One region of the Endozoicomonas sp. Mp262 genome, then DNA from elsewhere that is predicted to be linked to it. Evidence: predicted binding sites of a transcription regulator. Region 1 holds the regulator's gene; each other region holds the start of a gene.
What was found. The regulator FNR, encoded in region 1, switches genes on or off when oxygen is low (the NO sensors DNR and NnrR bind a similar motif). The targets are predictions, from matches to a motif close to TTGATNTANATCAA.

Region 1 (7,439 bases):
AGCTCTGCGCTGTTAATGGCTACGTTTGGATTAGGCACCTTACCTTCCGTTCTATTAACCGGCTTATTCGCCAAACAGCTTAAAGCGATCATCCAGGCACAACTAACCAGAAACCTGGCATCAATAGTGATCATTGCATTAGGTATATGGACGCTGCCCGGGCCTCATCAAAAGACGATCATGGGCATCCTTTCCGGTCATATCTAGCAATGCCCCCCCAGGTGCTGATGAAGATACATAATCGAAGTCAATAAATCTTCATTATTTCCCTCACCGCTCATCAATACTCTCTATAATGAGCTAGTCTATACATCAATTAGAACTAGTCAGCAGCATTCCCGAGATAGAAAAGTAAGTAAAACCACCCAGCAAACTTAAAAAATTCAAGTAAAGCACACGATTGACATATATCAAAGAATACTATTAACAGGTTATTTAAACTAAAATTATGGTTTATCGTGTAAATGCGATTTACATGCGCTAGAAAAGCGAAAAAATATTAACGATGCTCTTAAAACTCCGTATTGTTTTCAGAAGCTACTGATAAGAGATGTCGCCTTTTCGGTAAATTTATACCTACGCAAAGAATACTAGAGATTCATTATGAGAGACGCCCCCATCTGGGACTCGGAACTGATATCACACTACAACCTGTCTGGTCCCCGCTATACCTCTTATCCTACAGCGGTTCAATTTACCGAAGATTTCGATCGCCAAAGTTATCAGTCCAACGCCTGGCGCAGTGCCATTACAGCAAAACCACTGTCCCTGTATTTTCATATCCCGTTTTGCACCCATGTATGCTATTACTGCGCATGCAACAAAATTGTGACCAAGCATAAAACCAGGTCCACAAGCTACCTGAAACACCTCTTCCGGGAAATAGAGTTACAGTCAGAATTCTTTGATATCCGTCAGCCCGTTGAGCAAATGCATTTTGGCGGAGGAACACCCACCTTTCTTAGTAATGAACAGCTATCGGCATTAGTGGACAAAATAGATCAGCATTTTGGACTGATGCGAGGTGACAGTGTTGACTATTCCATTGAGCTTGACCCACGGGAAGTGGACTGGCCAAAAATGTCACTGCTCAGCGATTTAGGCTTTAACCGGATCAGTATTGGTGTTCAGGATCTCAATCCCGTGGTTCAAAAAGCAGTGAACCGGGTTCAAAGTGAGCAGCAAATTCTCTCTGTACTGGACGCTGCCAGAACCATGACATTCAAGTCCATTCATATGGATTTAATTTATGGGCTACCTCATCAAAGCACTGAATCCTTTAGCTCAACCCTTGACCGCATCATCGAGATGGCGCCGGATCGCCTGTCACTATTTAACTACGCACACCTTCCCCACCGGTTTAAACCACAACGCCGGATTAACCCCCAGGATCTCCCTTCAGCAGAGACAAAGCTGGCAATACTGGAGCAATCCATTGAAAAACTGCTAAAACGAGGCTATACCTATATCGGCATGGATCATTTTGCCTTACCCGAGGATGACTTGGCCATTGCCCAGGATGCCGGGACACTGCACCGCAACTTTCAGGGCTATACCACCCACAGTCACTGCGATCTCGTCGGCATGGGCGTTTCCTCTATCAGCAAGATAGGCTCGGTCTACACACAAAACCAGGTTGATGAAAAAGCCTATGCCAGCTGTATTGAGCAGGACATCATTCCTCATTATCGAGGGCTGACAATGAGCCAGGATGATGAAATCAGGCAAGCCATCATCAACCAGCTTATCTGTCATTTTCACCTCGATATGGGAAAAATAGAGCAGCAATATCAAATCCATTTTCAGGATTACTTCTCCCGGGAAATGGCTCGGGTGGCAGACATGCAAAAAGACGGGCTACTCCTGGTAGACGACAACGCTCAATCGATCACAATACAACCAAAAGGCCGGTTACTTATTCGCAATGTTTGCATGATTTTTGATAAATACCTTAAAAAAACAACAGATCAACCTCTATACTCAAAGGTAATCTAATAATATCAGCTAAACAACAAACATTGATAAGCAAGTACTTACTACCACTATATACCAGAAGGCATATGGTTTTCTTTTAATAAAAGTCATAATTACTATAAAATTCCGTCTGCCATACGCCTTCCACTAAGCGATTCCGTGCATATAACACTTAAATTCTGGCCATATTTTCCATAAAATAGGGGCGTTTTTGCCAATACGACCTTGAGGCCACTCAATGACGTCCAAGCCCAACGTCCGACAGCCCAGCCATGTGGCCTGCAGAGATTGCAGTCTAAGCTCTCTATGCCTGCCACTTGCCTTGAGTATAAAAGATATTGATCAACTGGATCGAATCATCAAACGGGGACGCCCTCTGAAAAAAGGAGAGCACCTGTTTCTTGAAGGCGACCCATTCGCTAGCGTCTATGCGGTACGCTCAGGCGCGATAAAGACCTACACAGCCACTAATGAGGGTGAAGAGCAGATCACCTCCTTCTACCTTCCCAGTGAAATCCTTGGCCTTAGCGGTATGGATACGGATACCTATCCTGTTTCCGCCCAAGCAATGGAAACCACTATGGTCTGCGAAATCCCCTTTGAACAGCTTGAAAGTCTTTCTGATGATTTTCCCGAGCTTCGCAGGCATCTGATGCGACTGATGAGTAAAAAAATCCGCGAAGACCAACAGATGATGATGCTGCTTTCAAAAAAGAATGCGGATGAGCGCATAGCAACATTCCTCATTAACCTTGCCAGCCGCTTCCGTCGCCGGGGTTTCTCATCACAGTCCTTCAGACTCTCCATGTCCAGGAACGAAATGGGTAATTACCTGGGTCTGGCTGTTGAAACCGTAAGCAGGGTTTTTACCCGCTTCCAGAAAAACGGTTTAATTTCTGCCGTAGGCAAGGAAATTGAAATACGTAAGCCTGTAGAGCTATGCACCCTAGCGGGAGGGAAGTCAGTAGACAATACCCATGTACTTACAGCAGCGAGCTAGCACTGTCACTCCATCAGGAATGGATCGGGAAAACACCTTTTCTGCCAAGCCCACAAGCGTCATCCCCATAAAAATGGCGCTTGATATTTTGCATAGCATCCTATTAATCAGCCCTCCCTTCATGGCACCTTATGAGAATTGATGAAAATTATCTGAAATCACAAATCCGAGCTATTCAGGACTGGCCTAAAGATGGCATTACCTTCCGGGATATTACCTCTGTGTTTGAAAATCCCAGGGTGAGCCGGATGGTTATTGACAGCTTTATCCATCGTTATATCAACCAGAATATCAGTCATATCGCAGCCCTTGATGCCCGTGGCTTTCTGCTGGGTTCCACCCTGGCTTACGCACTGCATAAGCCCCTGATTCTTTTCAGGAAGAAAGGAAAGTTGCCACCAGACACCTTAGCCCAGGATTATCAATTGGAATACGGCACAGCCACGCTGGAAGTAAAGACGGATTCTTTTTCTCAGGGAGACAGAGTACTACTCATAGATGACCTTATTGCCACCGGAGGTACCCTTCTGGCTGCCGATGCACTCATCAGACAATCCGGAGCAACAACCATCGAAGCGGCAGCCATTATAGATCTTCCCGATCTTGGCGGTTCTACCAAACTGCAGGAAGCAGGCATCCCCACCTTCCCCCTCTGTTCGTTTAGCGGGGAGTAAACCGACAGACCGCCGGTACTTTTTCTTCAGACAGAACATCACCCAACGATAACCCTATAAAGCCCATTTATTACGGGCAGGGTATTCTATGGGAATGTGTTCGGGTGAACTGCGCCACTATATTATTCGCCCCAGCCTGAAACATATAGGTATGTGGAGCCTGGCGGGAGAAAACCTGCTGCTGGGCACTGCTGCCTGCGAATCGGGACTGGGAACCCACATCAAATTCCAAAACCACCAATCCCTGGGGCTCTATCAAATTTCGCCCAAAATGCATAAAAACATATGGGATAACTTCCTTGCCCCCCAACCGGAGCTTTCCAGCAAGGTAAGAGGGTTGGCAAGTCAAAGGGAGTTTCTGGCTCACCCTCATTACGAGCTGGTCACCAACCTGTCCTATTCCAGCGTCATCGCCTGGTTAATCTACTATCGCACAGGCTGCAATGTGAAAAAAATAACCCCCGGTGATATCTTGGGTCTGGGCAAGCTCTGGCATAAATACTTCCATAACCATCACCGCCCAAGCTCCCCTCAATACTTCGTCAGCTGTTATCATCAGCTTATTTCAGTACCTGAGACAACCCTATAACCGGCAGGTGCAGATTGCAAAAAGTTAAAAAATATGAGCATTGATAAAATGCGTTTATTGATCACGGGCTTCAGCGCAGCGAATGCACAGGTCAGTATATGGCATAGCCATCAAGCGCCCATCGGCGATTTCATCACCACAGACAGAGCAGTAGCCGTATTCCCCTTCAGTAATCCTGTCCAGCGCTTTATTTATTTGATTCAGCTCAATGGTGGCTTCATTACCCAAGGCATCAATCACTTCGTCATTCTCACGCTCTTGAGCCTGCTCAGACCAGTCAGCGCTCGACTTACGAGTCATACCCTGTTTGATTTTACCGAGACGATCAGTCAGCTCCTCCCTGCGGGAAAGAAGCAATGCTTTTAACTGCTCATGATTTACCATAATACGCCCCTGATCAGATACCTTAATTATTTCACCTTATTGCACAGCCTTATGCGGCCATATCGCGTGTCCACTAACCCAAAGAACACCCCATAGCTTAACACAATAGCAAACACTCACGGGCATAATTACCCCACCTTACAAAGAGGGAACAGGCAGCAAGGAGCATGCAACCACCCCTCTCTCAATCCGCTATCAATCATAAATCCCGACAGCCCCTAAACGTATATTCCTTACTTTCCATAATAAAACCTTTGATTATACTACTCTGTTTTTGCCCTCGGATGACGTGACTGATTATATTGGTGACGGCTCCGGGATTAGATAGCTATTTACTATTCAGATAGCGTCTATATTGCCGGATTATACAAAGGTATGCAGACCCCTCTTTCCCAAAAAATGAAAGCTGATAAAGTCAACTTCAATAAACTCCAAAAACGCCTGCGCCGCCAGGTTGGACAGGCTATTGCCGACTATCGGATGATCGAGGAGGGAGACCGTATTATGTGCTGTCTCTCAGGCGGCAAAGACAGCTACACCATGCTGGAAATTCTGCTCAATCTCAAGCATAACGCTCCCGTAAATTTTGACGTTATCGCTGTCAACCTCGATCAAAAACAACCCGGTTTTCCAGAGCACGTACTGCCGGACTACCTCGCAAGCATCGGTGTGGAGTACCGAATCATTGAGGAAGACACCTACAGTATTGTCAAAGAAAAAGTACCGGAAGGAAAAACCACCTGCGCCCTGTGCTCCAGACTAAGGCGAGGCATTCTTTACCGGACGGCAACCGAGCTTAAGGCGACCAAAATAGCCTTAGGCCATCACCGGGATGATTTGCTGGAAACCTTATTTCTGAACATGTTTTATGGCGGCAAAATGAAAGCCATGCCACCCAAGCTGGTCAGTGATGACGGCAAACATATGGTGATCAGGCCGCTGGCCTATTGCCGGGAAAAGGATATTATCCAGTTTGCCGAACATAAAGCCTTTCCCATTATTCCCTGCAACCTGTGCGGTTCCCAGGAAAATCTTCAGCGTAAGGCCGTTAAGGCCATGCTGAATGAATGGGACAAGCGATTCCCGGGAAGGATTGAAAGCATGTTCAGGGCCCTTCGTAATGTGGCCCCTTCACACCTTGCTGATGCCGAACTGTTTGACTTTAAAAACCTCAAGAGTGATGGCTCTCCCAACGAAAACGGCGATACTGCATTTGATCCGGTAGATCTGCCCATCGCCTATCGGGATGAAGAGTATCAGGAAGAAAAAAGTCCGTCGAATACTGCGGAAATGGTTAATATCGTCAATATTTAGAAGGGTTAAATGGTTAATGGGGTTTCGATCCTTTTGGGTCAACTATTCGCTCCTCCCCATTAACCATTTCCCCTCCATAAATACTATCAGGTACTCGGTGCCTGACCTTTCAGGTCATATTTGAGCAGCCCATTACTAGCAATCATGCCTGTTAGCTCATTGACATAGTCCTCCCCCCTAATGGAGTAGGCATGCAGCCCCTCAGCCAGGCTTGGACCCGTGACAGGCTCCTTGAGTAAGCGTCTTTCCAGACGAATATCCCTCATCTCCTGATAGTTCGGATGGGTATTCAAATTGTGGATATAGGCTCGCACTGAGTCAGAAACCGTTGCAAACCTTCTGACCTCATAACTGGCACCAGCAGGACGGCCACTGGGAACCAGGCCACACCCCTTACTGAAGCACCATTGACCAAAGAGGTTATGGCCTTCCACTGCAAACCGGGAGGTTCCCCAGGCAGACTCATTGGCAGATTGTGCCAGAGCCAGGGAAACAGGAATAATATCTACCCGGGCCAATACAGCTCTAAACAGAGTCCTATCAAATTGATCCCCCACATCAATTCGGTATTTCCCAGCCATATCCATTAACCACTGTTTCTCAGAGACTGTCATTTCAGGCTTTTCCTTTAGCCCTAAAATCTGTCCCCTGAGAACCCGCACCTTCTGGTTCTCCTGCTCAACCAAAGGTTTCATATAATCGAAAAACGCCTGTTTTTTCTGATGAACATCCCTGATAACACTAAAATCAGGTAATGCCTCAGCGGGTTTTACCGTTTCACCAGCATCCCGGGATAAAGCCACTTCCTGATGAGGTGCCGTTACCACGAACACTGATGATGCAGACCAGTCCGAGGAAGTATTAATATAGCCTGATGCCACAATACTCCCTCCCAAAACCGACAGCATGATAAAGTCTATTTTTTTAAGCATTTAATTCTCTCTATAACCTTGTTATCCACCCCTGCCAACTCTACAAACAGAGCTTTACAAGCCCCAAAAAGTATGTGCAAACTATGCTGGTCAACAAGGACATCCCATCCAAAGCTGACACTGGAATAATAACAAAAAACAACGAAACGCTTGTATCTGTATCTGCCTGCATCCTTTTATGTTCAGGGGCATACACTGTCACATATACATAGCTGAAAATAATGCAAGGACGTGGTGGCAGCCCAATGCAGGCTGTTTGCATGGAGAGCTTATTTATGATTTTAAGTCATGTCTGGGGGCTCATGACGAAGCCAGAGACTGAATGGAACCTGATCCGGGAAAAGCCCCCGGGGATACTGCAACTCTACCTTGGACAAATTATCTGGCTTGCCGCCATACCTGCCTTGGGAACTTATTATGGCACTACCCAGGTTGGCTGGAGTTTGCCTGGCAGCAGCGAGATAGTGAAGCTCACCCCTGAAAGTGCCGCATGGATGGCAGGACTGGCATGGTTGGCCATGCTGGCAGGCGTCGGAGTAATGGGCTGGGCCGTACAGTGGATGAGCCAAACC
Region 2 (7,439 bases), 390 kb from region 1:
CCCATTCCCCATTCCCTATTCCCACTTACTACTAAATTGATTCCAGTTTTCTCAATGCCTGAATTTCTTCTGCCCAAATCGTGTCGTCTATGGTTTCAAGTACCATTGGAATGCCGTTAAAGCGATCATCCTGCATAATATAGCGGAAAACATCCCAACCAATTTCGCCCTGCCCCAGACTATGATGCCGGTCTTTTCTGGAACCCAAAGCCGCTTTTGAATCATTTAAATGCATGCCCTTCAGGTATCTGAAGCCGACAATACGATCAAAGTCTGCAAAGGTTGTTTCACAGGCCTCTGCCGTTCTCAAGTCATAGCCCGCAACAAAGGTATGACAGGTATCAAGGCATACGCCTACCCGGTCTTTATCCTCAACCTGATCAATAATTTCCGCCAACTCCTCGAAACGCCAGCCCAGGTTGCTCCCCTGTCCTGCGGTATTTTCAATAACGGCTATAACACCTTCTGTTTTATCAAGCGCCAGATTAATGGATTCAGCAATACGGGCAAGACAATCACCCACATCCATCTTTCGTAAATGGCTACCGGGATGAAAATTCAGGCGATCCAGGCCAAGCTGCATGCATCGTTGCAGCTCATCAATAAAAGCAAGGCGGGATTTTTCCAGCGCCTGCGGCTCTGGATGCCCCAGATTAATCAGATAACTGTCATGGGGAAGAATTTGCTCAGGCTTATAGCCATATTGCTCACACCGCGCCTTAAACAGGGCTATATTATTGTCTGACAAAGGTTTTGCCTGCCACTGCCTTTGATTTTTGGTAAACAATGCAAAGGCCGTGGCACCCAGTTTATAGGCATTAACCGGCGCATTTTCTACACCACCCGCAGCACTCACATGTGCGCCAACATACTTCATTCCTATCATAATCCTTTTACAACCATGAATCGTTCTAACCCTGTTTTTACTCCCAAGCCATTGTATCTTTTTTGTATGTATAAAACTTACTGTCTCTCTTTTTCTGTTATTGCACTCTTTCTTATATTCACTGGCAATATAGCAGTGGCTGAAGATGAGATGGAGATGGACTGTCCAAGGTGTCACCAACAGTACGATACACTTGAAACATCCGTTGAGAAAGATTATTGGCTATGTAAAGAGTGCTGTTTGATTTTACCTAAAAACAGCACATGGATGAGAAATTTCATCCCCACCTCAAAAAAAGCAACTGCACTGGCTTCTGTCTTTGCACTAGGAGTAGGATGGGCACTAGGTAAAACATTAGATACTTATACATTAGTACCAGTAGTCACAACCACTTCGATAATAGCCGCCATCATGCATGGTAAATATTATCCCAAATGGTCATCATGGCTTAACTGCCCTCATTTTAATGGGGATGAAACCAAAAAATCCATGCATAAAGGCCGTTTTGACGCAGGCGTGCGTAATAAACTTTTTTCACATATGGTGTCACTATCCTTTGAGGAGCTTATGTTTTCCTCCATCGCTGGTTTTATAAAAAATTATAGGCACTATCCAGGGTCATATAGCAAAGTATGCCTGGCTTATTGCTTAACCATCACTAAAAAGGAATTATTCATTAACCTGGAACAAACAAAGGATGACTTGATAGAACCCTTCAAGCAAGAGCTCTCAGCACTAAATGATGCAGAAGTTGACCATAAAACAGGAATGTTCAAAATCAACCAACAGATGCAGACAGTAGATCCGGAGTTCATGCAAGCTGTAAATAACTACAATACTAAATCGCCAAAAAGCAGCGAGAAACAAGATCGATTAGTAGAAATATTTAAAAGGGAAATGCCTCCAGCTTCATCCATTATTATGGCCCTGGAAGATGTATTACACGTGGTAATTTATAAGTTTTTCAACAAACAAGAGAATTACACCGGATACTGGGTATATATTCCCTTATACGATATCAGCACTGCATACCTTAACCAACCTGACTATATGTACCCCATACAACCCGGCTTCATTAACGCTTTAATGGAATTAACTGGCGTGGAGGCAAATTCTATAAAGCTTTACCTCCCCTACCATTACAACCAATAGTTCTATACCAGAGATATTCAACCGCACCATCACAAGTCGCCCCCCCCACATAACAACAGGCTGTCGTGCACATTCAGTACCCCCTAATCAGGAATCACACATATCCCAACGGGCCGGGAACAGTTATACTACCGTTTTTTTTCACAAAAGGCGGCCCTTGCCTCTCCATACTGGCTAGAACTGCATGAATATCCTCCTGGTTGAAGATGACCCGACCCTTGGCCCAGAACTTCGAGATCGCTTTAAGAACAGCGGACACAACACAACCCTCACCTGCAATGCATCTGAAGGCGAGTATTACGCCCTTGAATACCCCGTTGATGTGTGTGTTGTTGACCTGGGGCTACCTGATAAAGATGGCCTGGAACTACTGGCCAGCCTGAGAAAAAGTGGCTATTCCAAGCCTATCCTGATCCTGACCGCAAGGGATGAATGGGAAATAAAGGTGGATGCCCTGGACTGTGGTGCTGACGACTACCTGACCAAACCGTTTATATTTGAAGAGTTGCTGGCGCGGATTAACGCATTGATTCGACGTTCATCAGGCCATGCCAGCTCAATTATAAAAGCGCCTCCCATTGCTTTGGATATTGCCGCCCATAAACTGGAAGTCAACGACAGGCCTGTTTCGCTGACAGCCTATGAATACCGGCTGCTGGAATATCTCATGCGCAACGCAGGGGAAATTGTTTCCAAACGGGACCTGCTCGACTATATGATATGTATCCTGATGAATCAGAGATACGTGATAACAACGTGATAGAAGTGTTACTTAATCGCCTGAGGCAAAAACTGAAAGCTGCACACGTCAACAATGCCATTGAAACCCGCCGGGGTCTGGGATACTGCTTTGTCCTGCCATGCAAAAACCATCATCACTAAGACTTAGGATTATCGCATCAGCCGCGATCCTGTTGCTATTATTCGAGATACTTTTTTGCCTGACCCTATTCAGGCGCTACAGGGAAAATGCCTATTATACAGAATATGAGAAATTGCAGTCTGATGTTGCCACCCTTCTTTCACTAGCCCGATTTAACCATGGCAAGGTCACCATGCCGGAAAGAACGCCCAACGATGAATTCAGTGAAATTGAATCTGATCTTCTGGGTGTAGTGCTCGATGAGCACCTTCACCTGATTTGGAGTACTATTAGTGCCCATGATGAAAATGTCAAAATAGGCGAAATCATCAACCTGCCTTCCAGCCCCCTCTTTGGTGATCGTTTATTTGGCATTACGATCGTCAACCAAAAAGAATTTTTCTATTTTGCCGTAAAGCATACCTCTGAATACCTGATCAAAGATTATTATTTTGTTGCTCTCCACTCCAAGGCTGAATTTGATGAAAAAATAGCCAGATTCTGGCTACTGGTTATCTGGTTGGGACTGGCACTCGTTATTTTAGCGGTTCTAATGACAGTCGGTATTTCATGGGGACTCAGCCCCCTAAAGCGCATTGACCGGGAACTCAATGAACTGGAAAAAGGTGCCAGAGACCGCCTATCAAGCAAGCACCCGGCGGAAGTCAGCGGCATAACAGAAGAGTTTAACCAGTTGCTTGACCGGGAGAGACAACAAAAAGATCGTTACAAGAATACTCTCTCGGATTTAGCCCACAGCCTGAAAACCCCTGTTGCTGTGCTAAAACTACTGATTGAACGAACCCCGGGAGTGGAAGGTGCCCATACACGACAGGAATTTATGGAATCCAGCAGCTATCAGTTGCAGCAAATGTCAGCCATTATCCAGTATCAACTCAAGAGGGCTATGATCAGCGGTAGCAAGCGCCTGGGTAACAAACCCTTTCAGCCACAACCTCTTCTGCATAAACTGTGTAGTAATCTTGCCAGAATTCAGGTCAATCGTACCGTACAATGGCATCTCGATTGTAACGAGAATATAGAACTGCTGATCAACCGCCAGGATTTTTTTGAGTGCGCAGGCAACCTGCTGGAAAATGCTTTCCGTTTATCAAACTCTGTTGTCCATACCAGTTTACATCTTGGCAATAACAGCAAGGGAGGCCTGTTAATGGTTTTAAAAGTTGAAGATGATGGCCCTGGTGTCGCTGATGATTTTAAGGATAAGATTATGCAAAGAGGTATCAGGGCTGACCGGAAAACCCCGGGGCATGGACTGGGCCTTGCTATTATCAAGGATATCGTGGATGACTATGATGGCAGCCTTGAAGTGAAGGACTCTGCCCTGGGAGGAGCCCTGTTTATTATCAGTTTACCGGCCAACTAGTGCAGGCGATAGTTGATGCTTGAGGGTCACGATTCAAAACCATTACCAGCTCACCCTTGATCACTTCCATCACTCATAATTTGACATTTATCAACACTTCGGTTTACCCCGGTATTGTTACGCATTGAAACAGTCTAAACTTCACTGGCAAACAATTCTCAGCTGTAATAACTGTCAACTGAACTCCATAACTCCCCCCTGGCATGCGTGCCACATATAGATGTGATCACTATCACATCCCGGTACGTACAATTGCTGAATGGGGGAGAAAATGAGGACGTTTTCAGCCAATTTCAGCAATCACCACCCTTTTAAGTCACGAGGAGTATTATGATTCTGGAAGAAATCATTGACCTCTCGCGCTTCCAGTTCGCTGTGACAGCGCTTTACCACTTTCTGTTTGTGCCCCTGACCCTTGGCATGACCTTTATGCTGGCTATCATGGAGTCAGTTTATGTCATGACGGGTAAACAGGTGTACAGGGATATGACCCGTTTCTGGGGAAAACTCTTCGGTATTAACTTTGCAGTAGGGGTGGCCACTGGCCTCACCATGGAATTCCAGTTTGGCACCAACTGGTCCTACTACTCCCATTACGTCGGTGATATTTTTGGTGCGCCTCTTGCCATTGAAGGCCTGATGGCATTTTTCCTGGAATCCACCTTTGTGGGTATGTTCTTCTTTGGCTGGGATCGCCTGAGCAAGGTTCAGCACCTGACCTGTACCTGGTTAATGGCCATCGGCACCAACCTCTCCGCCCTGTGGATTCTGGTGGCCAATGCCTGGATGCAGAATCCGGTCGGTGCAGAGTTCAACTTCGAAACCATGCGCATGGAAATGACCAGCTTTGCCGAGCTGTTCTTTAACCCCGTTGCCCAGGTCAAGTTTATCCATACTGTGGCCGCAGGCTATACCACCGGAGCCATTTTTGTTTTATCCATCAGTGCATGGTATCTGCTGAGAGGCCGTGATATCGGCTTTGCCCGACGCTCTTTTGCTGTGGCTGCGGGTTTTGGCTTGGCGGCTATCATCTGCACCATTATTCTTGGCGATGAATCCGGGTATGAACTGGGCGATGTCCAGGAAGTCAAACTGGCAGCTATCGAAGCGGAATGGGATACAGAACCGGCACCCGCCGCATTCACTCTGTTTGGTATTCCCAACCAGGAAGAAAAGCGTACTGATTTTGCCATCAAGATTCCCTACGCCATGGGCATTATCGCTACCCGTTCCCTGGATGAACAGGTACTGGGTATCAAGGATCTGATCGAAATCAGGAAAGATCGCATTCGTAGCGGCATGGTGGCCTACGAGCTGCTGCAGAAACTGAAAAACGGCCAGGATACCCCTGAAAACCGCCGGGCATTCAGTGAAGTCTCTGATGACCTAGGTTATGGTTACCTGCTGACCCGTTATACCGATGACATTCCCAGCGCCACCGATGAGCAAGTCAACCAGGCTGCGGAAGACGCCATTCCTACTGTCTGGCCTCTGTTCTTTGCCTTCCGGATTATGGTGGGTTGTGGTGTCCTGATGCTGCTATTACTGGCTACTGCTTTCTATAAAACAGCCCGCCGCATCGAATACAAGAGTCCGCTATTCCTCAAACTCTGCGTGCTGGCACTGCCCCTGCCCTTTATTGCCAGTGAAGTAGGCTGGTTTGTTGCAGAATTTGGCCGGCAGCCCTGGACCATTTCCGGTGTCCTGCCCACTTACCTGTCTGCCTCTTCAAGAACAGCCACCGACCTGTACCTGAGTATTGCCGGCTTCACCCTGTTCTACGGTATTTTTGCCATTATCGAAGTCTGGCTGATGGTGAAATATGCCCGCAAAGGCCCCAGCAGCCTGCATACCGGGCGCTACCACTTTGAACAAAAAGCCAACCGTCTTGCAGCGCAGACTCAGTAATCAAGGAGGCCTACTGTGGATTACGAAATTCTCAAATTAATCTGGTGGGTTCTGGTTGGCGTATTGCTGATCGGCTTTGCCATTACTGACGGCTATGATCTGGGTACCGCCAACCTGTTGCCCTTTATGAGCAAAACAGACAGCGAACGCCGGATTATGGTGAACGCCATTGCCCCGCACTGGGATGGTAACCAGGTCTGGCTGATCACTGCCGGGGGCGCCATGTTTGCCGCCTGGCCACTGGTCTACGCCACCGCTTTTTCCGGTTTTTACTGGGCCATGATCCTGGTGCTGTTTGCCTTGCTTATCCGCCCCATGGCTCTGGATTACCGCTCCAAAATCGACGACCCTCGCTGGCGGGCTGCCTGCGACTGGGGACTGTTTGCCAGCGGTGTGGTTCCCTCCCTGGTATTCGGCGTCGCCTTTGGCAACCTGTTCCAGGGTTATGGTTTTGATCTGGACAACCTGATGCGCTCCAGTTTTACCGGCACTTTCTTTGGCCTGCTCAACCCCTTTGCCTTGCTCTGCGGTGTGGTCAGTCTCGCCATGCTGAATATGCAGGGTGCGGCCTGGCAAGCCTTACGGGCAGGATCTCCCATTCAGGAGCGTGCTGCCAAAACAGCGCGTCTGTTTGCGGTGGTTACCATCGTGACCTTTGCCCTGGCGGGAGTCTGGGTTGCCAATATTCCCGGTTTTGAAATTACCAGCGTGATTGACCCCAATGCTGCGTCAAACCCGCTGGCTAAAACAGTGGCTATGGTTGAAAGCGGTCGCTGGCTGGCTAACTATAGCAAGTACCCATGGATGCTGATTGCTCCGGTACTGGGCTTTGCAGGCGCTTTAGGGGTGGTTCTGCTGGCAAAAACCCGTTTCCATGCCCTGACCTTTATCAGCTCCAGCATTACCCAGGCCGGTGTCATCATGACCGCCGGGTTCTCCCTGTTCCCATTCATTCTGCCTTCCAGCTCCCATCCGGAAGTCAGCCTGACCGTATGGGATGCCACATCCAGTTACATGACCCTGGCCATCATGACCTTTGTAGCCGCCGTGTTTGTACCCATTGTCCTGGGCTACACCATCTGGTGTTTCTACAAAATGTGGGGGCGTGTCACTGCCGAGCACGTATCCGAAAACAGTCATTCACTTTATTAAGGGAGGCCAGAAAACATGTGGTACTTTACTTGGATACTGGGTGTGTTACTGGCATGCTCTTTCGGTATTATCAACGTGCTTTGGTATGAGTT
Region 3 (7,439 bases), 1.2 Mb from region 1:
AACCCGGAGATCATGTGCTGGATGCTGGCTGTGGCTGGGGACTGACAGGGATCTACGCTGCCCATAACTGTGGTGCCAGGGTAACGGCCATTGACGCTGATAAAAGTGTTTTTCCCTATCTGGATTTGCATGCTGATGTGAATAATGTCCAGGTGGCAACCCTTCAACGTCGGTTTGAAAAATTGCGGATTAAGGATTTTTCCGATCATTGCCTGGTATTTGGCGGCGATGTCTGCTTCTGGGATGAACTGGTTGATATCTGGTATAACCTTATTGGCAGGGCCTTTCGTGCCGGAGTGGAACGTGTGGTATTGGCCGACCCCGGACGCACCAGTTTCCATGATCTCACGGAAAAATGCCTGAATCGCTGGGGGGCTGATTCAGTGGAGTGGAGTGTATCTCATCCCCGGCCTATCAGTGGCTACATTCTTGATATTCAAAATCCGGGTCAATAAGGGCTATAATTTTTTCAGTTATTTTGGCAGGATTCTCCACCCATAGTTATCACTAATCGAGTTGCTGAATGACAATCACTTCTACAGACCCGGCAGCCATCAAACTGGTTATTTTTGATATTGATGGGGTATTAACCGACGGCACTCTCTATTATGGATCGGAGGGAGAGTTGATAAAACCATTTAATGCCAAGGATGGGGTAGGCTTCAGGTTGCTCCAGAAGAATGGGGTTGCGGTGGCGGTTATTACCGCTAAAAAGTCGGCGCCACTGGCGAAAAGAATGTCAGACCTGAAGGTGAAGCATTTTTTTCCAGGCTGCCATGACAAACTGGCAGCTTTTGCTGAGCTAAAAGCCAGTCTGTCTATTACCGATAACCAGGTTGCCTATGTGGGGGATGATGTGCTGGATCTGCCCGTGATGAAAAATGTGGGACTGGCCATTGCTCCGGCCGATGCTTACCCGCTGGTGCTGAAATATGCTCACTGTGTGACTGGAGCCAAAGGCGGAGAAGGTGTGGTCAGGGAAGTGGCAGACCTGCTGGTGGGAGCCAGGGTGGATCTTGAACGCGCTTATGATGATTTGGTGGGTCCGGTGGTTCAGTAAAGATTAGAGAACGGTGAAAAAAAGAGTAACAGCCCAACTTTATTATGTGCAGAATAGGATTTCGCAGCACGTTTTAACTGGAAATATTATTCATTGATTTGTAAGTCAATGGATAATATTCCTCGATTAAATTAAAACCTATATTGGGCATAATTTATGCCTTCCGATTAATTCTGCAACAATTTGGCCGACTATTAATAATTATATCTATGCTTTGAGTCAGGACGTTCTTATTTTAGTACTAAAAATGTCTCAATAGGTGAGCAGAATTATTTTTATTTGATCGCGAATTTATACCCATGCCGGAAATTTTTATAAATGGGCAGGGTAATACTATTAATCCGTCAGGATGACAGATTATGACTTTGAAAATGGCCTTTCTTCATAATTTTATGGGCACCAGCAGCGCCTGGTATAAAAGCCTGATACTGACCTTCCTCATCATCAACCCCATGATCCTGTTTGCCTTTGGCCCGGTAGTATCAAGCTGGGTATTAGTGGCCGAATTTATATTCACGCTGGCTATGGCGCTTAAATGCTATCCCCTGGTTCCCGGTGGCTTGTTAATCATCGAAGCCATAGTGATGGGACTCACTTCACCTGCCGCTATTTATCAGGAATTGGTGACTAATTTTCCAGTAATCCTGCTGCTGATGTTTATGGTGGCGGGTATCTATTTTATGAAGGATCTGTTGTTGTTTGTCTTTACCCGGATTTTGCTGGGTATTCAGTCAAAACCCCTGCTTTCCCTGCTGTTTACGGCTGTCTCAGCCCTGCTGTCCGCCTTTCTGGATGCGCTTACCGTGACAGCGGTTATTATCACTGTGGGAACCGGTTTTTATGCGGTTTATCATAAAGTCGCCTCCGGTAAAAAACTGGGGCATCATGGACTGCATGATCATCAAAATGATGAGCATGTCATTGAATACCATCGGGAAGACCTTAACCGGTTTCGGGCTTTTCTGCGAAGCCTGATGATGCACGCCCTGGTGGGAACCGCTTTGGGAGGAGCCTGTACCCTGGTGGGAGAGCCTCAAAACCTATTGATTGCGCAACGGGCTAACTGGCAGTTTATGGATTTTGCCACCCGAATGGCACCGGTGACTATGCCTGTGCTGGTAGCTGGACTGACCACTTGCCTGTTGCTGGAGTGGGTTAAATGGTTTGGGTTTGGTGCCAGGTTACCTGAGCCGGTTCGGGAAATTCTGCTGGAGTTCTCTGCTTACGAGGCTGAACGAAGAACACCACGGCAGCGTGCCAGTCTGGTGGTTCAGGGGCTGGTTGCCATTATTCTAATTATTTCTCTGGCATTGCATCTGGCCGAGGTCGGGCTGATTGGTTTATTGGTCATTATTTTAATTACAGCGTTTACCGGAATTATTGAAGAGCACCAATTGGGTAAAGCCTTTGTGGAAGCCATGCCGTTTACTGCGTTGCTGGTGGTATTTTTTGGCGTGGTTGCGGTTATTCATCAACAGCACCTGTTTAGCCCGGTTATTGCTATTCTGCTGGAACTGCCCACTGAACAGCAACCCGGGATGATATTCCTGGCAAACGGGTTGCTTTCGGCTATGAGCGATAATGTATTTGTGGCTGCTATTTATATTGATGAGGTGAAGCAGGCCTTTGATGCGGGAATAATCAGCCAGGAGCAGTTTGAAAAGCTGGCAATTGCCATTAATACCGGTACTAATCTTCCCAGTATAGCTACGCCAAATGGCCAGGCCGCTTTTTTATTTTTGCTGACTTCTACTCTGGCCCCTCTAATAAGGCTATCCTATGGTCGGATGGTTTGGATGGCATTGCCATATACCATAGTACTCACTGCAACAGGCTATATTGCGGTTCTCCGGTTGGGTTGAACTCTGTATTCCCCGTGCCTTAGTGCTGAGAAAAGAGAAAAAACAAGGTATTTAAATTTATCAGTTTGGAGTTTTTAGTATGTGGGAGAGTAAGGTATCGGCTTTCTATTATGATGAAAAGGGTAAGAAGATTTCCTTCAGTACAAATGAGTTATATCTTGTTTTAGACAATGGACAGGTTTTAACGGTTTCAAAATCACATAACACTGATGGTGTTTCCATATCAGATCATAGTCTTATTCATTCAAATAATCATAAAGAGCATAAAGAATTTGCTGTGTTTTCTATAACACCAAGTGCCTGTAATGTAATCGTGCTTGATTCTCAAAAGCATGTCGTAAAATCAAATGATTAATAAATGGTCAGTAGCAGGCCTTGCATTGTAAATACGGCTTATTTGTTATACAAAATGTAAGGCCTTTCCCCACTTAAACCGTTAAATGAAATAAGGCAAAACCAGAGTTGTTTATTATCTTGGTGGTGACTTTAGATAAAGATAATAATTTAGCGCAGTTGGAATATGGAGTTGTTATTATTTGGTCTTGATGCATATCAATACACTGCATTGATTGCAGTGGTCTAATTCGATTGCTGCTGATCTAATCAGCAAATCCTTTCCAAATATCAAAATACAATCCTGTTGGGCAGCACTGCACTTTATTTCTGCTGGTGGGCAGTTATGCCTGGCACACAGGTATTACTATGAAGTTGCCTAATTCTTATACACTACTGTTCGGTATTATTGTTTTCATTGGCATTTTATCCTGGTTTATTACCGGTGCCACACCTGCTACCCCCATTGATATGTTAATGGCTCCAGTCAAAGGGTTTCAGGATGGTGCAGACCTGGCATTCTATTTATTTATTATTGGTGGTCTGATAAATATACTCAATAAGTCCAAGGCTTTAGATGCAGGGCTTGGTGCACTGGGTAATGTCATGAAAGGCCGTGAAGCCGTTCTTATTCCATTGCTGATGGTACTGTTGGCCTTTGGTGGTACTACCTTTGGCATGTGTGAGGAAACACTGGCTTTTTACCCGGTTGTGATTGCTTTAATGCTGTCAGCAGGTTATGACCTGATGGTTCCGGTATCAGTCATTCTTGTGGGTTCAGGCGCTGGCGTGCTGGGTTCAACGATTAATCCATTTGCTACGATTATTGCCTCCAATATTGGTGGTGTGCCATTGAGCAGTACCTTTATGATTAATAGTGTGACGCTGGTTGTTGCTGTGGTACTTGCTATTGCGTATACCATGCGATATGCAGCCAGGGTTAAGGCAGACCCCACCGCATCCCTGGTTTATGAGGAGACACAAAGCAGTCATTTTACCAAGCCGAAGACCGAGCCTTTTACCGCACGCCGGAAACTGGCAATTATTGAGTTTATTGCCACCTTTATTATTATGATTTGGGGTATTGTCAGCCATAACTGGTATATGGCTGAAATGTCAGTGTTGTTTATTGCCAGTACCCTGATTATTGGTATTACTCTGGGGTACAAGGAAGAAGCCTTTATTGCAGACTTCATCGAAGGTGCTGGTGATATTCTCAGTGTGACTATTATTATTGCCCTGGCCCGAGGTATTTCAGTAATTATGCAAGGCACCGGCATTACTGAAATTATGCTGGATAACCTGGTGTCTTATATGAGCCATTTTTCTGGCTGGGTCTTTGCTGTAGCCGCTTACTTTTTGGAAATTGCCATGTCATTCCTGATTTCAGGTACATCTTCCCTGGCGGCCATTACCATGCCTATATTGGTGCCACTGGGTGATAGCGCACAGGTGGGTGGAGATGTGGTTATCAATGCTTATCAAGCAGCAAGCGGCGTTGTCAATTATGTTACGCCCACATCCGGGGTTATTGTGGGTGGCCTTGCCATTGCCAAGGTGCCCTTTGAAAAGTGGGTGAAATATGTTGCGCCCCTGATGTTATTAACGATTATTGCCTCAACTCTTATTCTGGTGGCTTTTTCCTTATAGTTTAAGACGTTGGTTAAATATTTTTCCAGGCTTTATAGCCTGGAAAAATAGAATAGGATATATCTATGTCTGATTGAGAATAATTTCTGTTGTTTGTATATTGAAGGGATAATACTGGAACAAGGGCTGTTCTCAATGATGAACCCAGGTGGCCCGGCAAGTTCAAGGCCTAAAGATAATACTGCCCGGCAAGTTGATCAGGAAGCACAGAAGGATGATATTGACGGTATCAATACTGGCTGGAAGCAACGTCTAGTCTCAACGCTCAAGCAAGCAGTTGTCTCACCTATTAAAATGGCTCTGCATCGGTTGCAGTATCACCCCAGGGGGATGGTAAAAAAGCCATTAGGGAATCGCATTATTACCTCACAGGATATCCAGCATCTTCCGGAATCACAACAATTATTAAGGCATAGGGCCATTCCAGGAGGGGGGACGGGAAATTCCAAAGCAGCACTATTTTCTCTTAAGGCTATTTATTACGATACTGCAATACAGGTTATTCAAGAGGCGAAAAACCTGCCTGTGACAGGCTTTGGACCTGAGCTTTTAGAACTTGAGCGTGATTTGCAGCAAGAAAAACAGCAAGAATATGATAATCTGCATCTTAAAGGAGAGGGTGTTGCGACTAGGGAAGAAATAAAGCAAGCAGAAAATCTTAGTCGCTTGCTTAAAAGCAGATTGGAAAAATCCGGTATTTCTCAATTATTTATAGAAACGAACTACAGGCGGCATATAAGTAAAGAGTTAAATAAAAGAAACTGGGATATACTGCACAGCATCCATAAAACCAATGCAGGTACTCTCGAGCATTGCCAAACTCCAGCGTCAAAGATGCAGATATTGGCGCATGAGGGGGCAACAGGTTCCCGGGATGTTTTTGAGACATCCTATGGTAAATTAGGAGGGATCTGCTCACATACCACAGACTCAGATACCCATGCCGTTAATCTCTGGACCTCTTCATTCAAATCCCCTAAAAATAAGTTTAATTATTGTGGGGTGCGCCATGGTATACATTCGGCTGTGGGCATTAAAGATCCTGTGCAACGGAAAACAGCAAATTTAAATCGTGCCAGGGAGTCACTGGTGGCAGCATTAACGTTAAAGCCTGAACTGTTGAAGCAGGGAATCTTAAATCCGGAAAAATCAATACATGTAGATATGTCATCTGTTTCTCTGGTAACGCCTGATTTTATTCGTCGGGGTGCAAGCAGTGAAGCAAGAATGTTGCAGGAACAGGTTGAGGCTTTTCGTGAGCTTAGCAGTCAGCAGCCACTTAAACTAACCGTGGTTGACTCAAATGGAAAACCAATCACTATTCGAGCGACCTTTCGTCTTGCGTTATTTAACTTTGGTGTTAATGAGGGTGCTCAGGGTAAATTTTCCGGGGTAGTTGGTGGCTGGGACAAATCTGATACATTGAACAGGGAGGGGCTGGATGCGCTGATCGGAGGAGCAGGCACCGGGAAAGTTAGCGGCATAGTAGGAGACTTTCTGGCAAGACAGAAACAGCGAATCACGACACTGAGCGTTGAACTTTCAAACCCTTATTTATCCGGTAAACAGAAAAAAACGATACGCGATGAACTGGAAGATATTAATCAAAAGCGAAAGGTGGTCCATCAGCTTGTTATACAAATCCGAAGTTTATTCAATAGTAAAGCTCATCACCATGAGGATCGTGATGCTTATAAAATGCCAGTTCGCATTGCTCTGTTAATGAGTTTGGCTGAAGGAGTGCCCTTGTCTAATTGTAAGAGTGGTAAAGACCGTACCGGAATGCTGGATGCAGAAATTAAACTGCTGGCAACAATGATAGAGCAGTATGGTGAGGTGCCAGAGCCAGGCATGACGCTAGCGCCTGTAGATGCACAGCTTTTCAGGGAAATTCTTTTGCACGGGCAAAATCTTGAAATTCAAAAATTGAATACAGGTGCTGAAGGCTATAAGACTGAAGGTGTTAAATCAATTGATGAGCGTATGGGTAAAGCCTATCTGGGTGAGCAGGCATTCGAGGAATACCGTGCTATAGTCCGAGGATTGTCTGGGGCTGTTAAAGCTTGACCTGAATCCGTGATTTCTTGATTTGCCCGGCAGTTTTGAAAATGTGCTGATTAATTTTTTCCTTTGAAAATAACTCGGGTTATTGATTGAAGTGTTTTTATGTCGTTTTTAAGCATAAATGCTGATCAAAATATCATCAAACTTGAAGACAGGTTGAAAGAAGCCCTACCGTTATCAATACAGTACTTTCTCATTTATGGCATTTTTTTCTATCTCGCTATTCAATCAACAAAGTGCATGCTGGCTTATTAATTGATGGAAAGACCTGAAACCAGGACAGTAACGACCAAAGCGTAGCCGGTATTGATGTCCTTTTTTCAGAAGACGGGCAGCCAGGTAGATGAGTTCCTGTATCACGGTTTTTAACCGGCGTCGTTTGGCTTTATGACGTACCGGCGCATCTGGCCCGAGCAAGCAACTCTGCCCCATGTAGCGCAGAATGTTATAGACCAGTGCACCCAAACACA
Region 4 (7,439 bases), 600 kb from region 1:
GATATCGATGCCGGCATCGCTGTTAATGGCATCCACTCCCGCCTGGGTCAAAGTCACCACCCCGGTGCTGCCATCAATGGCAAAATAGCCCTGGTCATTGCCGCTGGTCAGGCTAAAGGTGACCGTATCCGCATCATCCAGATCACTGGCGGTAAAGCTGGCTACTACGGTATTGGTATTGATAGCGCCTTCGGTAAGGGTACTGCCCGCCGCGGTATCCATCACCGGTGCATTGTCGTTAATCCGGGTAATATTCACGGTCACCGTAGATTCACTGGAGGTACGGGTACCATCGCTGGCCGTCACTCCCAGACTCAGACTATTGATATCAATGCCGGCATCGCTGTTAATGGCATCCACCCCTGCCTGGGTCAGGGTCACCACTCCAGTGCTGCCATCAATGGCAAAATAGCCCTGGTCATTGCCGCTAGTTAGGCTAAAGGTCACCGTATCCGCATCATCCAGATCACTGGCGGTAAAGCTGGCTACTACGGTATTGGTATTGATAGCACCTTCGGTAATGGTACTGCCCGCCGCGGTATCCATCACCGGTGCATTGTCGTTAATCCGGGTAATATTCACGGTCACCGTAGATTCACTGGAGGTGCGGGTACCATCGCTGGCGGTCACACCCAGGCTCAGACTGTTGATATCGATGCCGGCATCGCTGTTAATGGCATCCACTCCCGCCTGGGTCAAAGTCACCACCCCGGTGCTGCTATCAATGGCAAAATAGCCCTGGTCATTGCCGCTGGTCAGGCTAAAGGTGACCGTATCCGCATCATCCAGATCACTGGCGGTAAAGCTGGCTACTACGGTATTGGTATTGATAGCGCCTTCGGTAAGGGTACTGCCCGCCGCGGTATCCATCACCGGTGCATTATCATTAATCCGGGTAATATCCACGGTCACCGTGGACTCACTGGAGGTGCGAGTACCATCGCTGGCCGTCACTCCCAGACTCAGACTATTGATATCGATGCCAGCATCGCTGTTAATGGCATCCACCCCTGCCTGGGTCAGGGTCACCACTCCGGTGCTGCCATCAATGGCAAAGTAGCCCTGGTCATTGCCGCTAGTTAGGCTAAAGGTCACCGTATCCGCATCATCCAGATCACTGGCGGTAAAGCTGGCTACTACGGTATTTATATCAATGGATTCTTCTGTGATGGTGCTGCCCGCCGCGGTATCCATCACCGGTGCATTGTCGTTAATCCGGGTAATATTCACGGTCACCGTAGATTCACTGGAGGTGCGGGTACCATCGCTGGCGGTCACACCCAGGCTCAGACTATTGATATCGATGCCGGCATCGCTGTTAATGGCATCCACTCCCGCCTGGGTCAAAGTCACCACCCCGGTGCTGCCATCAATGGCAAAATAGCCCTGGTCATTGCCGCTGGTCAGGCTAAAGGTGACCGTATCCGCATCATCCAGATCACTGGCGGTAAAGCTGGCTACTACGGTATTGGTATTGATAGCGCCTTCGGTAAGGGTACTGCCCGCCGCGGTATCCATCACCGGTGCATTATCATTAATCCGGGTAATATCCACGGTCACCGTGGACTCACTGGAGGTGCGAGTACCATCGCTGGCCGTCACTCCCAGACTCAGACTATTGATATCGATGCCAGCATCGCTGTTAATGGCATCCACCCCTGCCTGGGTCAGGGTCACCACTCCGGTGCTGCCATCAATGGCAAAGTAGCCCTGGTCATTGCCGCTGGTCAGGCTAAAGGTCACCGTATCCGCATCATCCAGGTCGCTGGCGGTAAAGCTGGCCACCACCGTGCTGGTATTGATAGCGCCTTCGGTAAGGGTACTGCCCGCCGCGGTATCCATCACCGGTGCATTATCGTTAATCCGGGTAATTTCCACGGTCACCGTGGACTCACTGGAGGTACGGGTACCATCGCTGGCGGTAACACCCAGACTCAGACTATTGATATCAATGCCGGCATCGCTGTTAATGGCATCCACCCCTGCCTGGGTCAGGGTCACCACTCCGGTGCTGCCATCAATGGCAAAGTAGCCCTGGTCATTGCCGCTAGTTAGGCTAAAGGTGACCGTATCCGCATCATCCAGATCGCTAGCGGTAAAGCTGGCTACTACGGTATTTATATCAATGGATTCTTCTGTGATGGTGCTGCCCGCCGCGGTATCCATCACCGGTGCATTATCATTAATCCGGGTAATATCAATATTGACTATGGATTCACTAGAATTAAGAACTCCATCACTAGCAGTTACTCCCAAATTCAGATTTGTTAGGTCAATTCCAACATCACTGTTAATAGCATCTACACCCACCTGAGTTAGCGTAACCACTCCGGTGCTGCCATCAATGGCAAAATAGCCCTGGTCATTGCCGCTAGTCAGACTGAAAGTAATAGTATCATCAGGGTCAAAATCACTGGCTAAAAATAAAGCAACAGTATCCCCTTCACTTATCCCTTCTTCCTGAACATCAATAGCTTCACCCGCATTAATTATAGGCGCATCATTAACAGGATTTACATTGAAGACAATTTGATAATTTTCTGAAAACAGCTCACCATCACCAACTTGAAAATTAAAAACTGAATAACCCTCACCAAACCCATTGGGGTCAGGCTCATATTTTAATCGTCCAGATAATAGATCCTTTTCACTAACTTCAATTACTTCATTAACTTCTTCATTATTAAAAAGCAATCTTCCATTTATAGGGATACTTGTTATCTTTATGCTTTTTAAGCTTGTATCAGAGTCATCCCTAAAAGAAAAATCATCAACGCTGAAAATATAACTTCCATCCTCATCAATTCTAATATCTATATTATCTGTATCTGGCCTGCTATTAGCTAAAGATTTATCCTTTTCTAGATTTTCATATCCACTTTCTCCCACCTCACTACTATCTCTTCCAGAGCGAAATAAACCTTCAAGAATATTGTTAACCGATTCATCATCTGCCCCAGCACGCTCAAGGATGTTTTGAACATACCTTTTTTGATCTTCAAAAAACTCCGGCTCATTACTTTTTTTTGAATTACCAGATGCAGGTGCTTCAAAAGCATCTTCAATATTTACACCTGCTTTAATAAGATCTCTTATTTTTTCAGCCAGGATCTCTTCTTGATTAGAATTAGAAACTGAAATATGGCTTTTTTCTTGATTTTCAACAAAAAACTGTCTAAAGATAGCGGGATTAAAAAAACTCTCCAATCCTTTTATTAAATCAACTTCTTCTAACCTTTGATTTAACGCATCAAAGACTTTACCATCTTGACCGTTATTATTTGAATCACCCTTACCCGTCCCTTTATCGACCGTGCTCATAAAGCAACATCCCCCAACTGACAACTAACACAAGACTACATTCAAATAGCAATTGACAATAAAAACACTATCAGTTAAAGAATAGCCAACAATTAAATAACATTTTTCTTATTAGTTAATATTTCAAGCAAAAAAAGCCGCACATAGTGCGGCAAAGAATTAATGTGCTATATTTATTACATTGCGCTGAGGAAAATCCTCATAATTTCATCATGTGTTGCCTGTATTGGATTTGTAAAACCACAAGCATCCTTCAATGCATTTTCAGCCAAAACAGAAATATCTTCTTCTTTAACATTCAGTTCTTTTAGTCCAGCAGGAATTTCTACAGCAGAGGAAAGCCTTTTAATCGCTTCCAATGCTTTTTCAGCGCCCTGCTCAGCACTCAGTCCCTGTACATTTTCACCCATTGCTTTTGCAATATCAGCCAAACGGTCTGGACAGGCAGATGCATTATAGGCTTGAACATGCGGTAACAATATTGCGTTACATACACCATGAGGCAGATCATAAAAACCACCCAGCTGATGAGCCATAGCATGAACATAACCCAAACTGGCATTGTTAAAGGCCATACCAGCCAACAGCTGAGCATAAGCCATCTGCTCACGGGCTTCCAGGTCTTCACCATTCTCAACGGCACGCTCAAGATAAGCAGCAATCAGCTCAACAGCCTTGATAGCACAACAGTCTGTCACAGGTGTCGCAATAGTAGAAACATAAGCTTCCACAGCATGGGTCAGCGCATCCATACCGGTTGCAGCCGTCAGTGACTTAGGCATTCCAACCATCAATGCCGGGTCATTCACAGACATCAGTGGTGTTGTATGCTTGTCAACAATAGCCATTTTAATATGGCGCTTTTCATCAGTAATAATACAGAAACGAGTGATTTCGCTGGCTGTACCGGCAGTAGTATTAATTGCTACCAGTGGATACTGAGGTTTAGCCGATTTATCAACACCCTCGTAATCACGAATATTACCGCCGTTTGCTGCAACAATAGCAATACCTTTGGCACAATCATGGGGAGAACCACCACCCAGGGAAATGATAAAATCACAATCATGCTGTTTAACGAGCTCAACACCTTCTTCAACATTACCGCATGTTGGATTAGGCTGAGTACCATCATAAATAACAGAGCCAATACCTTTCTGATCCAGCTGTTCAGCTACCTTGCCTACCAGTCCAATCTTATTCAATACCTGGTCGGTAACAATAAGAGCCTGCTTAAAGCCTAATGAACCAATATCCTTAATAGCCTCTTCCAAGCAGCCGCTGCCCATTTGATTTACACTAGGCATAAAAAATTTCATTGCGGACATAAGAGCCTCCATTCAAGTAAATAAGGTATGACTGCCAACTATTTCAAGCAAGCAGCATTGATTAAGACCAGATTACTCTCGTGGAAATAGGTAATTATTGACCTGGAGCAAGGTTAAATAAAGAGGATAATAACCAAACACAATGCAGGCAGTAGTTCACAGCAGAGCACAACCTTCAACAATCAAAACTCGAGAATATATATTCAAAAAAATCATTAGTTATTTAAAGCAAATAACGCCCAAAGTCCATCTAAAGAACGCCAAAATTTTCTTCTATAGAAGAGAAAATAATACAAAATAATTCTTCTGATAAAATTGACAACAAAGTATCAATTCATAAAGACTTAAAAAAATAGAAAAACTCAATTAATTGAAAATCAGTGCGATTGGTATAATTAGTTGTAGTCGCTATAGACCTTTTTAAATAAAAAGGTCTATAGGTGTTTTACGAGAAATTTTAGTCCGCCATTTCAAGCAGTAGCTTATTCAGGCGATGCACATAGCTGGCAGGATCATCCAGCTTACCACCCGCTGCCAGATTAGCCTGGTCAAAAACGATTTTCACCAGATCAGCAAAGCGATCTTCATCTTGCTCCTGATCCAGTTTCAGTATCAAAGGATGGTCTGTATTGACTTCGAAAATAGGCTTAGAGCTGGGAACAGCCTGACCTGCGGCTTCCATAATCTGGCGCATCTGCGCTCCCATATCGAATTGACCTACAACCAGACAAGCCGGGGAATCAGTCAAACGATTGGTAACCCTAACTTCCTCAACCTCATCCTTCAGGATATCCTGGATACGCTTGATCAAGTCCTCTTTTTCCTTGGCAGCTTCCTCTGTGGCCTTTTTATCAGCCTCGTCATCCAGCTTGCCAAGATCAAGGTCACCCCGACCAATATCCGCAAACTGCTTGCCGTCAAACTCTGTCAGGTGGGACATTAACCATTCATCAACCCGGTCAGAAAGCAGCAGTACCTCAATACCTTTTTTGCGGAACACTTCCAGGTGAGGGCTATTAGCCGCCGCGTTATAGGTTTCAGCACAAATATAGTAGATCTTTTCCTGACCTTCTTTCATTCGCGCTACATAATCAACCAGAGACTGATCCTGGGCAGCACCTTCACTCTGGGTCGTAGCAAAACGCAATAGCTTGGCGACTTTTTCCCGGTTGGCATAGTCTTCAGCAGGCCCTTCTTTCAGTACCTGACCAAATTCCTTCCAGAAGGACGCATAGGCTTCCGGCTCTTTCTTAGCCATCTTATCCAGCATATCAAGAACACGCTTGGTGAGCGCACTCTTCATGCTATCCACCTGAGGGTCTTTTTGCAGAATTTCACGGGAAACGTTCAGGGACAGATCATTGGAGTCCACCACACCTTTAATAAAGCGCAGGTACATTGGCAGGAATTCCTCTGCCTGATCCATGATATAAACCCGCTGGACATAGAGCTTAAGCCCTTTCTGCATTTCACGGTTATACAGATCAAAGGGAGCCTTGGAAGGAAGATACAGCAGGCTAGTGTACTCCAGCTTGCCTTCAACCTTGTTATGACTCCATTTCAGTGGGTCAGCAAAATCATGGCTGATATGCTTGTAAAATTCTTTATACTCATCTTCAGAAACATCAGTACGAGGCCTGGACCATAACGCCTTGGCCGTATTAACCGTTTCCCACTCAATCTCTTTCTTGCTCCCTTCCTTCTCATCCTCCCCTGTGTTTTCCTTGATCATCAGAATTGGCAGGGAAATATGATCAGAGTACTTGCGAATAATGTTTCTCAGGCGCCAGCCATCAGCAAACTCTTCTGCGTCCTGCTTCAAATGCAGGGTGATGCTTGTGCCTCTCTTTTCTTTATCAATATTTTCAACACTGAATTCACCGGAACCATCAGATTCCCAACGAATGGCTTGTTCAGAATCAGCGCGACGGGTTTCAACAGTGACTTTATCCGCCACAATAAATGCAGAATAAAAACCAACACCAAATTGGCCAATGAGCTGGGAGTCCTTTTTCTGGTCCCCCGTCAAGTTTTTCAGGAAGTCCGCTGTACCAGATTTAGCAATAGTTCCCAGGTGAGCAATCACATCATCACGGTTCATGCCAATACCATTATCAGCAATGGTGACCGTTTTAGCCTCCTTATCAAATCCAATACGGATTTCAAGGTTAGGATCAGATTCCAACAAACTACTATTATGGAGTGCTTCAAAGCGCAACTTGTCGCTGGCATCAGAGGCATTGGATACCAGCTCTCTGAGGAAGATTTCCCGGTTGGAATAGAGAGAATGGATCATGAGGTGCAATAACTGCTTAACCTCAGTTTGAAAGCCTAATGTTTCTTTATTCGTTTCGACAGTCATTGATCCCTATACCTTAAGTCAACAATTCATTTCATTGAATACTGATAGAAATTCAGCAACTTAACGGCTGCTGTACAGTAAAATCACCTTGAAGACTAAGTAAGGGCTGGGAAGAGATTTTCAAGTGCTGCATCAATAAATATTTTTATATATTTATCTGCTTTTCACTGGAAGCCAGCACTTTGAGTACCTTGGAGTGAAATTCCCGGCAATATAATATAACCACCACCAGCATTGACATAAGAATCAGCAGCCACGGGTTGATAAACCAGGCCATTGATGCCATGGCAAAGTAGTAAGCCCGCAACCCCAGGTTAAAGTGATAGGCGGCCTCAGTCATAATCTGTCCAGCCCGGGTGGCAAAAACCTGTTGTTCCACGGGTCGTCCGTCAATGTCTTCACAAAGGGGTGCACTTCCCATTATCACA

Region 2: MJ595_RS15590 (cytochrome ubiquinol oxidase subunit I) is a predicted target of FNR. The motif match lies at 4,368-4,381, and genes of this name have one in related genera.
Region 3: MJ595_RS19600 (YfcC family protein) is a predicted target of FNR. The motif match lies at 3,465-3,478, and genes of this name have one in related genera.
Region 4: yiaY (L-threonine dehydrogenase) is a predicted target of FNR. The motif match lies at 4,747-4,760, and genes of this name have one in related genera.

The regions. Positions count from the first base shown of each region.
Region 1 is NZ_CP092489.1:3,194,318-3,201,756, reverse strand. Features, by position in the region: gene MJ595_RS14060 (sulfite exporter TauE/SafE family protein) at 1-207, shown strand, start outside; gene hemN (oxygen-independent coproporphyrinogen III oxidase) at 604-1,995, shown strand; gene fnr (fumarate/nitrate reduction transcriptional regulator Fnr) at 2,213-2,974, shown strand; gene MJ595_RS14045 (adenine phosphoribosyltransferase) at 3,106-3,648, shown strand; gene MJ595_RS14040 (hypothetical protein) at 3,737-4,237, shown strand; gene MJ595_RS14035 (TraR/DksA family transcriptional regulator) at 4,292-4,621, opposite strand; gene ttcA (tRNA 2-thiocytidine(32) synthetase TtcA) at 4,997-5,935, shown strand; gene MJ595_RS14025 (glucosaminidase domain-containing protein) at 6,022-6,867, opposite strand; gene MJ595_RS14020 (YIP1 family protein) at 7,170-7,439, shown strand, end outside.
Region 2 is NZ_CP092489.1:3,582,354-3,589,792, reverse strand. Features, by position in the region: gene nfo (deoxyribonuclease IV) at 32-877, opposite strand; gene MJ595_RS15605 (hypothetical protein) at 1,022-2,038, shown strand; gene MJ595_RS15600 (response regulator) at 2,223-2,798, shown strand; gene MJ595_RS15595 (ATP-binding protein) at 2,899-4,287, shown strand; gene MJ595_RS15590 (cytochrome ubiquinol oxidase subunit I) at 4,618-6,195, shown strand; gene cydB (cytochrome d ubiquinol oxidase subunit II) at 6,211-7,347, shown strand; gene cydX (cytochrome bd-I oxidase subunit CydX) at 7,363-7,439, shown strand, end outside.
Region 3 is NZ_CP092489.1:4,432,224-4,439,662, reverse strand. Features, by position in the region: gene MJ595_RS19620 (methyltransferase domain-containing protein) at 1-455, shown strand, start outside; gene MJ595_RS19615 (HAD-IIIA family hydrolase) at 524-1,060, shown strand; gene nhaB (sodium/proton antiporter NhaB) at 1,420-2,922, shown strand; gene MJ595_RS19605 (hypothetical protein) at 3,002-3,277, shown strand; gene MJ595_RS19600 (YfcC family protein) at 3,625-4,905, shown strand; gene MJ595_RS19595 (hypothetical protein) at 5,041-6,972, shown strand; gene MJ595_RS19590 (IS1380 family transposase) at 7,198-7,439, opposite strand, start outside.
Region 4 is NZ_CP092489.1:3,791,554-3,798,992, reverse strand. Features, by position in the region: gene MJ595_RS16520 (cadherin domain-containing protein) at 1-3,321, opposite strand, end outside; gene yiaY (L-threonine dehydrogenase) at 3,498-4,649, opposite strand; gene htpG (molecular chaperone HtpG) at 5,107-7,011, opposite strand; gene MJ595_RS16505 (DUF599 family protein) at 7,157-7,439, opposite strand, start outside.